Linked DNA regions of Bacillus pumilus. Each later gene encodes a partner of the first gene's protein in a complex. Links are inferred from orthologs where the notes say so. Each region holds a gene or a part of one and is shown on either strand. Other genes may lie near its edges. The genes, in order: gcvH and GKC25_RS04860.

The links.
Region 2: the proteins of gcvH (region 1) and GKC25_RS04860 are in contact, whole or in part, in a crystal structure (PDB 3A7A), measured with the Escherichia coli proteins. The link is inferred for Bacillus pumilus from one-to-one orthologs.

Annotation. Positions count from the first base shown.
Region 1 is NZ_CP046128.1:2,852,413-2,859,443, forward strand. The notes cover bases 4,126-7,031. They hold gcvH (glycine cleavage system protein GcvH), read right to left. Parts: upstream 5,818-7,031; coding sequence 5,434-5,817; downstream 4,126-5,433. Other genes in these bases: GKC25_RS14635 (SCP2 sterol-binding domain-containing protein), read right to left, coding at 4,126-4,245; GKC25_RS14640 (thioredoxin family protein), read right to left, coding at 4,366-4,668; GKC25_RS14645 (toprim domain-containing protein), read right to left, coding at 4,681-5,025; GKC25_RS14650 (YusG family protein), read right to left, coding at 5,154-5,390; GKC25_RS14660 (arsenate reductase family protein), read right to left, coding at 5,884-6,240. In the rest of the region: GKC25_RS14610 (hypothetical protein), read right to left, coding at 191-328; GKC25_RS14615 (carboxymuconolactone decarboxylase family protein), read right to left, coding at 544-912; methionine ABC transporter substrate-binding lipoprotein MetQ, read right to left, coding at 1,016-1,837; GKC25_RS14625 (methionine ABC transporter permease), read right to left, coding at 1,852-2,520; GKC25_RS14630 (methionine ABC transporter ATP-binding protein), read right to left, coding at 2,513-3,538; more of GKC25_RS14635, read right to left, coding at 3,904-4,125. UniProt on the Escherichia coli protein: The glycine cleavage system catalyzes the degradation of glycine. The H protein shuttles the methylamine group of glycine from the P protein to the T protein.
Region 2 is NZ_CP046128.1:1,002,617-1,009,606, reverse strand. The notes cover bases 4,005-6,869. They hold GKC25_RS04860 (lipoate--protein ligase), read right to left. Parts: upstream 6,000-6,869; coding sequence 5,010-5,999; downstream 4,005-5,009. Other genes in these bases: GKC25_RS04855 (MBL fold metallo-hydrolase), read right to left, coding at 6,002-6,745; GKC25_RS04865 (fatty acid--CoA ligase family protein), read right to left, coding at 4,005-4,838. In the rest of the region: GKC25_RS04880 (serine alkaline protease SapB), read left to right, coding at 107-1,252; GKC25_RS04875 (M48 family metallopeptidase), read right to left, coding at 1,298-2,581; GKC25_RS04870 (hypothetical protein), read left to right, coding at 2,759-3,166; more of GKC25_RS04865, read right to left, coding at 3,285-4,004; protein YhfH, read left to right, coding at 6,902-6,990. UniProt on the Escherichia coli protein: Catalyzes both the ATP-dependent activation of exogenously supplied lipoate to lipoyl-AMP and the transfer of the activated lipoyl onto the lipoyl domains of lipoate-dependent enzymes.

The DNA.
Region 1 (7,031 bases):
TCATTATTCTCAATTTATTCTCATTCTAATTTTATAACAAATTAAAAGTGAATACAACACATTCACGATATACGTGAGAGGATGCTCTCAAAATTCTAACAAAAAAAGCCGGTAGATAAAAGGATTTATGTCGAAAAGACTGTTTTCATAAAGAAAGGACGGGAAACTGTTCTCCCCGTCCCTGAGCTATTTAATAGCCTCGTATATTCATTTTTGCGAGCTGTCTTTTCTCATCTCGATAGGACTGCTCTCGTTTATATTCCACTTTCATCCGTAAGTCATGGTCTCTTTCGTACTCTGCATAGCTCATGCCATGAGCTTTATGCATGGCCTTTTCCATCTCGGCGGTATAATCCAATCCCAGTGTACTATGGTCCGAACAAATAATAAACCATTCCCTTCTTTGAGTGTAGCTTTATTATATCAAAGACATGCGGCTTCACTCAAAAGGGATATGACGTTCTATGCTGGCATATTTTCTCTCACAATCGGCTGAGAACGACTCAACTCCCTGTTATGGAAAAATACCGTCTTATCCTTCCCTTAATGCGTCTGTCCTCCAAATTCATCTATACATTGCTGAACGACAGTAATCCCTTGACTCAGTGCTGCCCCGCCGCCAAATGCTGCCGCCACGCTGACAACCTCCAGCAAATTCTCTTCTGTCGCGCCTTGATCGAGCGCTCCCTTTGTATGATAAATCATGCAGTATTCATCCTGTGCATGAATACTGATGCCAAGGGCAATCATTTGCTTTTCCTTTTGCGTTAATGAATCGCTCTGAAAGCATTGCTCCGTAAATTCATTGAATTTCTTCCCAAACACCGGCATTTTCTTCTGAAATTCACCCATTGCCGTTTTATAATCCGTCAGTGATTGCTGCATAGATCCGCTCATATGCTGTTCATTCATCTTTATTCCATCCCTTCAGGTCATTTGTTCGTTTTTATTATGAGCGAGATTTGAAAAAATACACAAAAAACCTCGCTTTGATGAAAGCAAGGTTGAATCGTTGTTATTCAGATACCGGTAGAACTGCACCGTCGTATTTTTTGTCGATGAATTCTTTAATTTTATCAGAGTGAAGAACTTCCATTAATGTCTTGATCTTCTCTGATTTTTCTTCACCTTTGCGAACAGCCACGATGTTTGCATACGGGTTGTTCTTTGTTTGCTCAAGTTCAATTGAATCTTTTTTCGGATTCAATTTATTTTGAATCGCATAGTTGACGTTGATAAACACAGCATCACCTTCACTGTTTTCATAAGCTTTCGCTGTTAGTTCAGGAGCGATTTTTTTGAACTTTAGGTTCTTTGGGTTTTCTTTGATGTTCTTGACCGTTGAGTTGATTGTATCAACCTTTGGATCAAGCTTAATGACACCGGCATTTTGTAATAGAGCAAGCATACGTCCTTGCTCAGCTACGTTGTTTGTCATGATGATGATGCCGCCATTTGGAATATCTTTTACTGATTTGTATTTCTTAGAGTAGATACCGAAAGGCTCAAGGTGAACCGCACCAGCACTTACTAGGTTATAATCTTTGTTTGATTTGTTCTCTTCGTTCAAGTAAGGGATATGTTGGAAAAAGTTTGCATCCACTTCTTTTTCAGCTAACGCTTTGTTGTACATTTTATAATCACTAAGTACTTTCACTTTGAGATCGTAGCCTTTTTCTTTTAGAAGTGGTTTTGCTTCTTCAAGAATCTCGGCATGTGGTGTTTTTGAAGCCGCAACCGTAATGGTTTTGCTATCACTTGCGTTATTAGATGAACCGCATGCAGCTAAAATGCCTGCAAATGCTAGAAATAGTGCACTTAAAATCAATTTCTTCATGAATAAATCCTCCCTTAACGTTTATCAATTTTATTTGTAATCAAATCACCGATTATTTGAATAATAAAGACGATGATGAGAATAAACACAGTGGCAACAAGTGTGACATCTGTATTACCAGATTGGTATCCCTCTACATAAGCAAGGTCACCAAGTCCGCCTGCTCCAATTGCACCTGCAATCGCAGTTGAGCCAATTAGAGCAATCGCTGTTACGGTAATACCTGAAATGAGGGCTGGCAATGATTCTGGCAGCAATACTTTGAAAATGATGGTCGACGTTTTCGCTCCCATTGATCGTGCTGCTTCAATGACTCCTTTGTCTACTTCACGCAGTGCAATTTCGACAAGGCGTGCATAGAATGGAGCTGACCCTATGACAAGGGCAGGGAGGGCTGCATTGGGACCTAGAATTGTGCCCATAATAAGTTTTGTAAACCCTAATAATAGAATGATTAAAATGATAAAAGGAATCGATCTAAAAATGTTGACGACTGCCCCGATAACGGTGTTAATCGGTTTATTTTCCCAAAGACCGCCTTTACTAGTCAGAAAGAGCAATAGCCCAAGGATGATACCAATAATAAAAGCAAATGCTAGTGAAATGAGTGTCATGTACACCGTTTCACCCGTTGCATTCCAAATGACATCTAAATCAACGTTCGGAAACCATTTCTCAAACATGTGTCATCACCTCGATTTCAACCTGTTTGCTTTGGATATAGGCGATGGCTTTTTCTACCTCGGTCTCTTCTCCATTAATATGGATAAAGAGTGTTCCAAACGCGCCTTCCTGCGTTTGAGAAATCTTCCCTTGAAGGATGTTCACATCGACCTTGAAGGATCGAATGATTTCAGTGATCAGCGGCTGCTCGGCAGAATCGCCAATAAAGGACAACCGTACGACCTGACCTTCTTTTACTCGCTCTAAGACGTGCTCGATTGTTTCTTTCGCTTCCTCTGGTTCAGCAAGCTGTTTCACAAATCGCTTCGTCATTTCTTCCTTTGGCTGTCTGAACACGCGTAATACTTCGCCTTCTTCGACAATACGTCCATTCTCCATGACCGCCACGCGATGACAAATTTTGCGAATGACGTGCATTTCGTGTGTAATCAGCACAATCGTGAGCCCTAGTCGTTTATTGATATCCGCCAAAAGCTCAAGGATGGAATCGGTTGTTTGCGGATCAAGCGCAGACGTCGCTTCGTCACAAAGAAGAACCTTTGGATCATTTGCTAATGCTCTCGCAATCCCCACACGCTGCTTTTGTCCGCCGCTTAGCTGAGACGGATACGCATTTTCTTTTCCTTCTAAACCGACTAATTTAATCAGTTCATTCGCACGTTCTCTCCGTTTTGATGCCTTTACACCTGCGATCTCAAGCGGGAACATAATATTTTGTCTCACCGTTCTTGACCAAAGTAGGTTGAAGTGCTGGAAGATCATACTGATTTCTTGTCTTGCTTTCCGAAGTTTCGCATTCGATACTTCATTGATCCGGTTGCCTGCCACTTCAACAATTCCTGCTGTTGGCAGCTCCAGACCGTTTAATAGGCGAATAAGCGAGCTTTTTCCGGCACCGCTATACCCGATAATTCCGAATATTTCACCTTTATCGATATCCAAGTTAACTTCTTTCACGGCATCAACATTTCCGCTTTTAGAGTGGTACGTTTTTGATACATTCTGTAAATGGATCACAGTCTGTTCACCTGCTTTCTTGCTGAATCTATAGGTTGCCATCACATACGTTATTTATTCTTCCTGCTGTCATGCCTCTAGCCTGACACCAGGTCAGTAAAAAAGACCTAACTGCAACGCAAGCAGAAAGGCCTTTTATGTTCAATACGCCTTTCTCTCATCTTTCAAAGCATTGCGGCTTTGAGTGAATTGGCACCAATTTCAGCTATGCTGACGGTTGCCGGGTTTCATAGGGCACGTCCCTCCACCTCTCTTAATAAGAGAAAATATGTTGTTTTATGTGATGTTCATGTTTTTACTAACGTAGAATATCATGCTACCCGAGATATGTCAACGCTGTAAATCGCTAATTTCCAAGTAAACGACTACGTTATCATTTTTCGAAAAAAACCGTTCGTCAGCCAAAGCACAGCCTCTAGTCTTAAGAGCGCACGGAATGACCCTTTTACTTTTACTTGTCCTCTGCTAATTAACTGCTGTAAGGACATATCTCCATCTAATAATTGAAGTATTTCTTTTCTCTCACCATAAAAGATGAGATCCGATAACTCAATTGCAGGTAGTTTCTTCACTTCACCACGCTCATCCACAATCAATGTACAAGAGTCAGTTTCCGCCTCAAATGTAATCTTCAAGGATGATGATGAGAGCAGCGGTTTTAATAATAAACGCTGCCCTGTGTTCCCATGGGTTTTCACATTTTCCACATGTATAACCTCCCTGTCATTTGGTTATACATAACATTTCTCTACAAACATTGGCTTGTCCTTTATAAATAACTCGACAAATTTTCAGACGAATTGCTTGAAATATGACAAAAAACCGCTTTATTTAGCGGTTTCAATCATTTCATGAAGATATGGAACGGAGTGAAAGGCATAGCCTTTTTGCACCAGCTCACCTTTTTTAAACAGTATAAAGCAAGGAACGCTTTCGATCTCAAAAGCTTTTGCAAAGCCTGGTGAGTAGTTTAAATTGTTTTCATAAAATGGTACATCCGGCTGCATGGTGTCTACGACTGTCAGCATTTTCTTTGCCAGCTGACATGTCCCGCAAAACGGTGTATATAAATATAAAAGAAATAAATCGTCCTTTATTTCCTTGAATTCGTGTTCTTCAATCTCTTTCATATACGTCCACCCTCATAAATATTTCGAATGAACATCAATGTTTGCAGCTAATAGGATAGATGCAATGTGGGCTGACGGTGAAGCGGCCACTTCGCGGTATGTTCTGTCGACAAAAAGATGAAGTGCTTCAGGGAATTCTTTTCGAAATTGCTTCCGCAGTTTGTCGCCTGCATCGTCACTGTCTGCTAATATGTAAACGTCTTTCCCCAATAATTCGTCTACGAGCTGATCCAGCTTCGATGTACTGATCGTGCCATTGGTGCAAATGATGGTAACAGGTTCACTTATGACTTCTTTTAGCTTTTGTTTGTCTGTTTTACCTTCTACAATGATGACCTTTTCTACCTCTACATTCAACACGATCACCCGGCCCTTTTGACATTGTTCACTTCTCCCTTAGATTACAATCTTTCATCGAGGTTGTAAAGATTGGGCACTTGCACTAAAAAGACTGCAGCTTATGCTCACTGCAGCCTCATCTGTGATTAGCACCAGCCATTTTCATCATCACAGTCTACATATTTTTCTGTCCCGTGGGTCAATGTATCCGTCAGACGATAAAAACGATTTTGATCATAGGAATAACCTGATTTTAACTCATATTGGTTTTCACTAATCATCGTGCCAATCTCTTCATTTTGATGATACAGCACCATGCCGCTTTCTTTGAATCGTCCAGTGACATGATCTGTTATATCCACCTGTTCTTTTTGAAAAGACAAATTGGACACCCCCATAAAGGTAGAGTGTCCAATTTCACGTGAATTAGTCTTCTTTTGTCATTTCTTCATATTGCTCAGCAGTCATCAAGTTCTCGATTTCAGATGCATCAGCTGGCTCTACCACGATCATCCATGCTTTTTCGTATGGAGAGTCGTTGACGAATTCAGGGCTGTCATCCAGCTCATCGTTCACTTCGACGATTGTGCCGTTGATCGGTGCGTAAAGCTCAGAAACTGTTTTCACTGATTCTACACTTCCGAAAGGCTCGTCCGCTGTGATTTTGTCTCCTACTTCAGGAAGCTCAACGAACACGATATCGCCTAGCTCAGATTGAGCAAAATGCGTAATACCGATACGCACCTTATCCCCTTCTACTTTGACCCATTCATGTTCTTCTGAATAACGTAAATCTTTTGGTGTGCTCATTCAATACCCCTCCAGTCTTTTCTTTCAATCTATATTGAAGATACCACAATCTGAATGAAAGTTACATCATTTCCAGACGCTTTTAAATGTATCTTCATTAAATCCAACTGTGACTCGTTTACCGTCTGTTGTAATCGGACGCTTGATCAGCATTCCGTTAGACGCGAGTAATTCTAGCTGCTCGTCCTCTGACATTGCAGGAAGTTGATCTTTCAGCTGTAGCTCCCGGTATTTCTGTCCGCTTGTATTAAAGAACTTCTTCAGCTCTAAGCCGCTTTTTTCGTAAAGGGCTTTTAATGTTTCTTTATCAGGCGTCTCTTCGACGATATGTATGCTGTTGATGTCTTTATTGTGTTCTTCCAGCCATTTTTTTGCTTTTCGGCATGTACCGCAAGATGGGTATTCATAAAAATCTAAAGCCACCATTTTCACCTCCTGCAAATTGTGAGAACATTTTATCACAAAATATTTTAAAAACCTAAATGTATGCTTACAAAAAGGTGCGGATATCACTCCGCACCTTTTAAGCTGTCCTTATACGATATATTTCTCTGCTTCAAAGATTCGTTTCGCCACTTCGCGCTTTTTGGCGATGACATTGATCGGGGTGAATCTTGTCAGTTTGCGAAGAGCTGACAGACTCATGCGGAGTGAATCTCCTTCTTCCATCGCGATCAAGGATTCTTTTGCATGGGCTTCAATTTTTAAGAAGGCTTCCTGCGTGAAAATTTGTGTGTAGGCAAGCTTTTGAGCGTTCTTTTCTAGCCCTGATGAAGCGATTGCCTTTTCGGTACGCAGAATCGCCGATTCAGCAGCAAAAATTTCATTGACGATATCCGCTATGTTCACAAGGATTTCTTGCTCTTTGTCTAAAGCTTTTCCATACTTCATCGCTGCCATACCAGATACCATAAGGGCGGTCTTTTTCGCATGGGCGAGTAAATATTTTTCTTGATCGAGCGGCTGATCACCCGGCTCTTCCGGCATCATCATCATGAGCTCTTCCTGTAAGGTTTGCGCTTTTTGAAGCAGCGGAAGCTCCCCTTTCATCGCTTTCTTCAGGAATGTGCCTGGTACAAGCAGACGGTTGATTTCGTTTGTCCCTTCAAAAATACGGTTAATCCGCGAGTCACGATAGGCTCTTTCGACCTCGTATTCTTGCATGAATCCATATCCGCCGTGAATCTGCACGCCTTCATCTGCAATATAATCTA
Region 2 (6,990 bases), 1.9 Mb from region 1 along the record:
ATTTGCCTACTTCCCTTAAACTGAATATACAGAATAATCAAACGAATCATTCTTATAGACTACGAATGATTATTCTGAAATAAGAAAAAAGGGATGTGGATTGTGCGTGAAAAAGAAAAATGTGATGACAAGTGTTATATTGGCTGTCCCTCTTCTGTTTTCAGCAGGGTTTGGAGGCTCCATGGCAAATGCCGAGACGGTCTCAAAGTCAGCTAGTGAAAAGAGCTATATTGTTGGCTTTAAAGCCTCTGCCACCACAAACAGCTCTAAGAAACAAGCCGTCACTCAAAATGGCGGAAAACTAGAAAAGCAATATCGTCTTATTAATGCCGCACAAGTAAAGATGTCCGAACAAGCCGCAAAAAAACTTGAACATGACCCTAGCATTGCTTACGTAGAAGAAGACCACAAAGCAGAAGCATATGCACAAACCGTCCCTTATGGAATCCCTCAAATCAAAGCTCCAGCTGTACACGCTCAAGGTTATAAAGGTGCTAATGTCAAAGTAGCTGTCCTTGATACTGGAATCCACGCTGCACATCCTGACTTAAATGTTGCAGGCGGTGCCAGCTTCGTCCCTTCAGAGCCAAATGCCACCCAAGACTTTCAATCACATGGAACTCACGTAGCCGGAACCATTGCTGCCCTTGATAACACAATTGGTGTTCTTGGGGTCGCTCCAAGTGCTTCCCTATATGCTGTTAAAGTATTAGACCGCAATGGCGACGGACAATACAGCTGGATCATTAGCGGTATTGAATGGGCTGTAGCCAATAACATGGATGTCATCAATATGAGCTTAGGTGGACCAAACGGTTCAACAGCGCTTAAAAATGCCGTTGATACAGCAAATAACCGCGGAGTCGTTGTTGTGGCGGCCGCAGGTAATTCAGGTTCCACTGGCTCTACAAGTACAGTTGGCTATCCAGCAAAATATGATTCTACAATTGCCGTTGCCAATGTAAACAGCAGCAATGTCAGAAACTCGTCTTCCAGCGCAGGTCCTGAATTAGATGTTTCTGCACCTGGTACTTCTATTTTAAGTACAGTACCAAGCAGTGGATACACATCTTATACTGGAACTTCTATGGCGTCTCCTCATGTAGCAGGAGCAGCAGCGCTTATTCTTTCTAAAAATCCGAACCTATCAAATTCACAGGTTCGCCAGCGCTTAGAAAACACGGCAACACCGCTTGGTAACTCCTTCTATTACGGCAAAGGGTTAATCAACGCTCAAGCGGCTTCTAACTAAACAAGCGCGAAAAAAATCCGGCTGATCCAGCCGGATTTTATTTGTTTATTGCTTCCTCGACGTTTCCTCTTTTTCCGCTGCATTTTCCATCTCCATGATTCTCTCCATCATGGTTGGGTGTCCATAGCGGAAGACCTTCACTAAAAGCGGTGGATTCACCTGAGACAGCCCTGATTTTGCAAGCTTTTGAAAAGACGTCACCCCTGCCTCTCCGTCTTTTGTCAGGTTTACCGCATATTCGTCAGCTGCTCGTTCTTGATGTCTTGAAACTGCATTTGTAAAAGGTGAAGCTGCAAATGACAGCATCGATACGATAATGAGAAGAAGCGGAAGAGCAGCGATGTCGTTTGACACCCTCAGCCGAAATGGAACTGCTCCCTTTTGATAAAAATAAAAATAGAGACGGTCGATCGCAAAAAATCCGGCAAGTGACAGCACTAGATATCCTGCTAATCCTATATAGACATGCTTCATGACGTAATGTCCCATTTCATGTGCCATAATAAATAAAATTTCGCGATCTTTCAGCTTTTGCAGTGTCGTATCCCATAACACAATACGCTTATTTTCACCAATCCCTGTGACATAAGCATTCATTGTATTCGTTTTCTCAGACATATTGACCTCATATACATGATCTGCCGGGATATGTGCTTTGTCTGCAAGCGTTAAGATCTTGTTCTCAAGAGCTTGATCCTTTAGTGGATAAAAATTGTTATATAACGGATCAATGACGACCGGCTGTATAAAGAAGAGAAATAGCGTGAAGGGGACTGTCAAACACCAAGCATACAGCCACCAACGCTTTCTTCTTTTTTGAATGAGCCAAAAGAATACAATAGCACATAGGGCAAGAAGTGGATATTGAATCCAGAAATCCAGTATTTGATCTTTAAACCAGCTTGCCGTACTTTGAGCAGATACTCCGTAGTGCAAAGACAGCTGATAGCCAATCCACTTAATGGGCAATGAAATCAGCATTGTCAAAAGCGACAGCACAAACACATATACAAGTTTGCTTAAAAATGTGAAACGAGCTGCTGCCAGGCTCCAGTCTGCTATTTTTCGTGAAAACCCTGAAATGAGCAGAAGAAAAAAAACATACCAATCTAATGGAATTGTCATGAAATACAGCAGATTACGTATGTTCGAGAAATTCTCGCTGATGGCAAGTTCATGGCTTGTCATAAAGGTATGCGGATCTGCACTTGTTCCTTTTACACTTTCAGGAACCGATGAATCCCCAAATAGAAACAAATAAGAATAAATAAAAAGACCGTACAATATGTAAGCTACCGTTGCAAGAGCTACCCATTTACGTACTCGCACTGGTCAGCCTCCTTTCCATCCCTCTCTCTATTCTAATCAACCATTTTTTTGTTTAGAACCTGTCTCATGTGGCTCCATCATAGCATGCCCCATCTGAAAAAGCTTTCGCGAAAAAAATGATTATGCTACTCGAAAATCGGAGATGCTACATATAAAACAGAGAGTTGGAGGATTAAAATGAAGAAAATCCTTGCAGGAGTTGTGATCTTTGGACTTTTACTCATTACCTTCTTTTATGTGTTCAGCCGGACGAGCGAAATCTTTGATGAGAATCGAGCAGAAAAATTGCTGCTTTCACCTGCAAACGAGTCCATATCTTATGAAATAGATGATAAGGACACAGCAGAAGATTTAATAGAAGAATTAAACAAAGGCAAACAAACAAGCAATCATCTTAAGAAAAATTTAAAGGAACCAGATTATATCGCCAAGGTGATGTACGGCCGAACAAACGGCACCACCTTTCAGCTCTGGACGAGCCGTTCACAGGTCGTTTTTTTAGTAGATGGCACGTATTATGAACTGAATCAAAAACAGTCTAATTCTTTTCAGAAACAGTTAAAAGAAGCGATTCAAAAGGGCTAAAATGATCTTTATTTTAGCCCTTTGTCTTCTTTTCAGCGCGATAGAAAACCTTTTCAGACCTGAATGCGAGGGTTTGTCTACATGCTGAGGGAGCCTCCTCATAAGAGACTCCCTTTTTTTATTTACTTTCCTCTGCTTGATACTTTTCCTTTAGTGCTCTTCTTAAAATTTTACCTGTTGTGTTCTTTGGAATATCATCTATGAAATGGATCGTTTGGGGCTGCTTATATTTCGCTAAAAAGCGTGAACAATGTGTGATGATGTCTTCTTGATCGATGTGAGCATGTTTCTTAGGGGAAATGTAACAGACGACAGCTTCTCCGGTGTTCGGATCTGGCACACCGATGACGACGGCTTCTGCTACAGCTTCATGTTGATAAAGCACTTCTTCTACTTCTCTTGGATAAACATTATACCCGCCAACGAGAATCATATCCTTTTTCCGGTCGACAATATAAATGTATCCTTCTTCATCTCTTCTCGCTAAATCACCGGTATACAGCCAGCCGCCTCTTAGTGCAGCTTCAGTATCTTCTGGCATTTGATAGTAGCCTTTCATAATGTTTGGTCCTTTTGCTGTCAGCTCTCCGACTTCATTTGGACCGACTTCTTCTCCCAGTTCATTCACGATCTTATTCTTCACATTCATAATGTCGGTCCCAACTGAACCGGGTTTTCTTTTTCCATCAAGAGGATTGAATGCAGTTACTGGGGAAGCCTCTGATAATCCGTAGCCCTCCAGCACCGTGACACCAAATTTTTTCTCAAAACCGTGAAGTAAGGCAACAGGCATTGAGGCACCGCCAGATATACAAATCCTCACTGAGGACATCGCTTCCTCGTGCCCTTCCTGGCGGTACAAATAGTTATACATAGTCGGAACACCAACAAATAACGTTGGCTTCTCTTTTTCCATCATACGCAAAAGCTCCGATGGGCTGAAATGCGGCATGACATAAATGGTCGCGCCATGAATCAATGGTGCATTCATACAAACCGTTAAACAAAATACGTGGAACATCGGCAAAGCGGCAATGACCTTGTCCTTTTCATCAATGGATAGGTACTCAGCGACGTCTCTGGCATTTGAATAAAGGTTGAAATGAGTCAGCATCGCACCCTTTGGTTTTCCTGTCGTGCCAGATGTAAATAGAATAACTGCCGTATCGTCCTGATGAATAGAAGGATGCACGTTCTCTTTCGCATGACCAGACACAAGCTTTCCAAAGAAGACAAGACGATCAGATACTTCCTTAAAACTTGATCTGCATGCAGATTCATTTTCTGCACAAATAATCACTCGTTCAATAGACGGAAGCTGTTCGTACACCTGCTCGTACACTGGCAGTAGCTGTTCAGGGGCAACAATCCCTTTTACATCACCTGTAATCAGCATATAGCCAATTTCACTAGGTGTGTATGTTGGATTGACTGGTACTACGACAAGTCCTGCCTTTAAGGCACCAAAAAAAGAAATGACAAAATGCGGTGAATTTCCTAAAATAAGCGCGATATGATCCCCAGCTTGAAACCCTTCGTTGACTATTCCATCTGCAAATCGCTCGATACTTGTCATCAGCTCTCGATAGGTCCACTTATTTCCTTCAAAGATCAATGCGATATTTTCTCCTTTCGTCATCGCCGTCTGCTCTAGATTTTTGATCAAATCCATTCTCCCACCCCTTACATGTCATCAATGAATGAATAGCCATTCATTTTATAGCCAAACATTCCTCCTTTCTATTATAATAGACAATCGAAAAAATCCACAAGATCAAATGTGAATCGCTTTCATTTCTTTCAATCAAAAAAGCACCGCTATCTCTAGCCGTGCTTGTCCCTTTTAATAAATCAAATCAAGAAAATCCTCTTTTGATACGTTGCCGAAGTAGTGGCGCATATCCATATCTTCTAATACGCCGCTGATCGTTTTGCGATCATATTGCTCCCCAATGAGTCTTTTTTCAATATCAGCAATATCCCCTACACCAAAGAAATCACCAAAGATTTTGCAGTCTTGGATGATGCCTTTTTTCACTTCTAATCGAAGATCAATGGAGCCGGCTGGGAATCTTTTAGAATGCTGTAAATTAAATTTCGGTGAACGGCCGTAGTTCCATTCCCATTTTTGATATCGATCCCGAGAAATCTCGTGAATCTTTTCCCAATCCTTCTCAGTCAACTGATATTGAGGGACATCCCCATTCGTATCGAAAATGTAACTTAGAAGAATTTTTCTAAATTCTTCTGTTGTCATCTTTTGATCCATCAATTCACTAATATTGGCAACCCTGCTTCTAATGGATTTAATGCCTTTTGATTCAATCTTTTCTTTTTTCACATTTAAAGCCGAAACGACATGTTCGATTTCTGAATCAAATAGCAGCGTGCCATGGCTGAAAATACGTCCTCTTGTAGCGAACTGGGCATTTCCAGAAATTTTTCGCCCATCTGCCATGATGTCATTTCTCCCGCTTAATTCCGCTTTGACACCAAGCTTTTCAAGCGCTTTGATGACTGGCTCGGTGAACTTTTTGAAGTTATGGAAGCTGTCCCCATCGTCTTTTGTGATAAAGCTGAAGTTTAAGTTTCCTTTGTCATGATAAACTGCGCCACCACCAGACAGGCGGCGGACAACTTTGATGCCGTTGTCTTCTACATACTTCGTATTGATTTCTTCTATTGTATTTTGGTTCTTTCCAATAATAATCGACGGCTGATTGATGTAAAACAGCAAATACGTTTCATCAGGATCTAAATATTTTAAGCAATACTCTTCTATTGCCAAATTAATCATTGGATCATAATGTTGTTCGTTATCGATAAACAGCATCTCTATCTTCCTTCCTTGTTCCATCTAAGCCCTGAATGGGCAAGCTGTATATTGCCAGTATATAACGCCTGTGCTTCATTGACTAGGTCTTTATGACGGCCAAAATGGGGCAGATGGGTGATGATGAGTTCCCCAACATTTGCTTCCTTTGCAAGCTTGCCCGCCTCTGTACTGTTCATATGTCCTGCACTCGATCCGTCCTGTCCAGCATAAAAATTGCTTTCAGCAATCAGTAGATCTGCATCCTTGCTAAATGGGATAAATGCGTCCTGATAACTTGAGTCTGCTGTATACACCACCACAGCATCCCCTGCCTGAATTCTCATAGCATAGCATTCTGCCGGATGAACCGTTTTCAAAAAATCAATTTGAAATGGACCAATTTGAATACCCTCTTCTGGCTGATAAGCCTCTGCCTTAGTATGTACATCATCCGCAAGTCGCCCAAATACTTTTTGATCACCCGTATGTCCATAGATCGGAAGCGGACCGCTGCTTTTTCCTAAATGATATCCCACTAGCTTCGCATATTGGAGAGGTCCGATATCCGCAATATGATCGTGGTGATAATGAGAAAGGAGAACAGCATCTAGTTCTTCTATATCAATGTATTGCTGCAGTTTGGAAAGAACACCGCTCCCGCAGTCTACAAGCAGACGAAAGCCATCTGATTCAAAAAGGTACCCTGACGTCGCTTCACCAGCGGCCGGAAACCCTCCGTAGCATCCAATGACAGTTAATTTCATCGTCATTTTTCCCTCCTTTTCTAAAAATCCCCTTCTTACAATATACCCATTTTTCATGAAAAAAGCATTCTTCTTGCCTATTGTTACAAAACAGATTGACAATTATCAATCTGTTATAATACAATAATAGCAACAAAACGTATTGGAGGATGACAAATGCTAGGAAAAATCACTGAGTTTTTTAGAAATTTGCCCTCAAAGAAATGCACAAAATGTGGAAATGATTTAATGGAACAACACGAGTG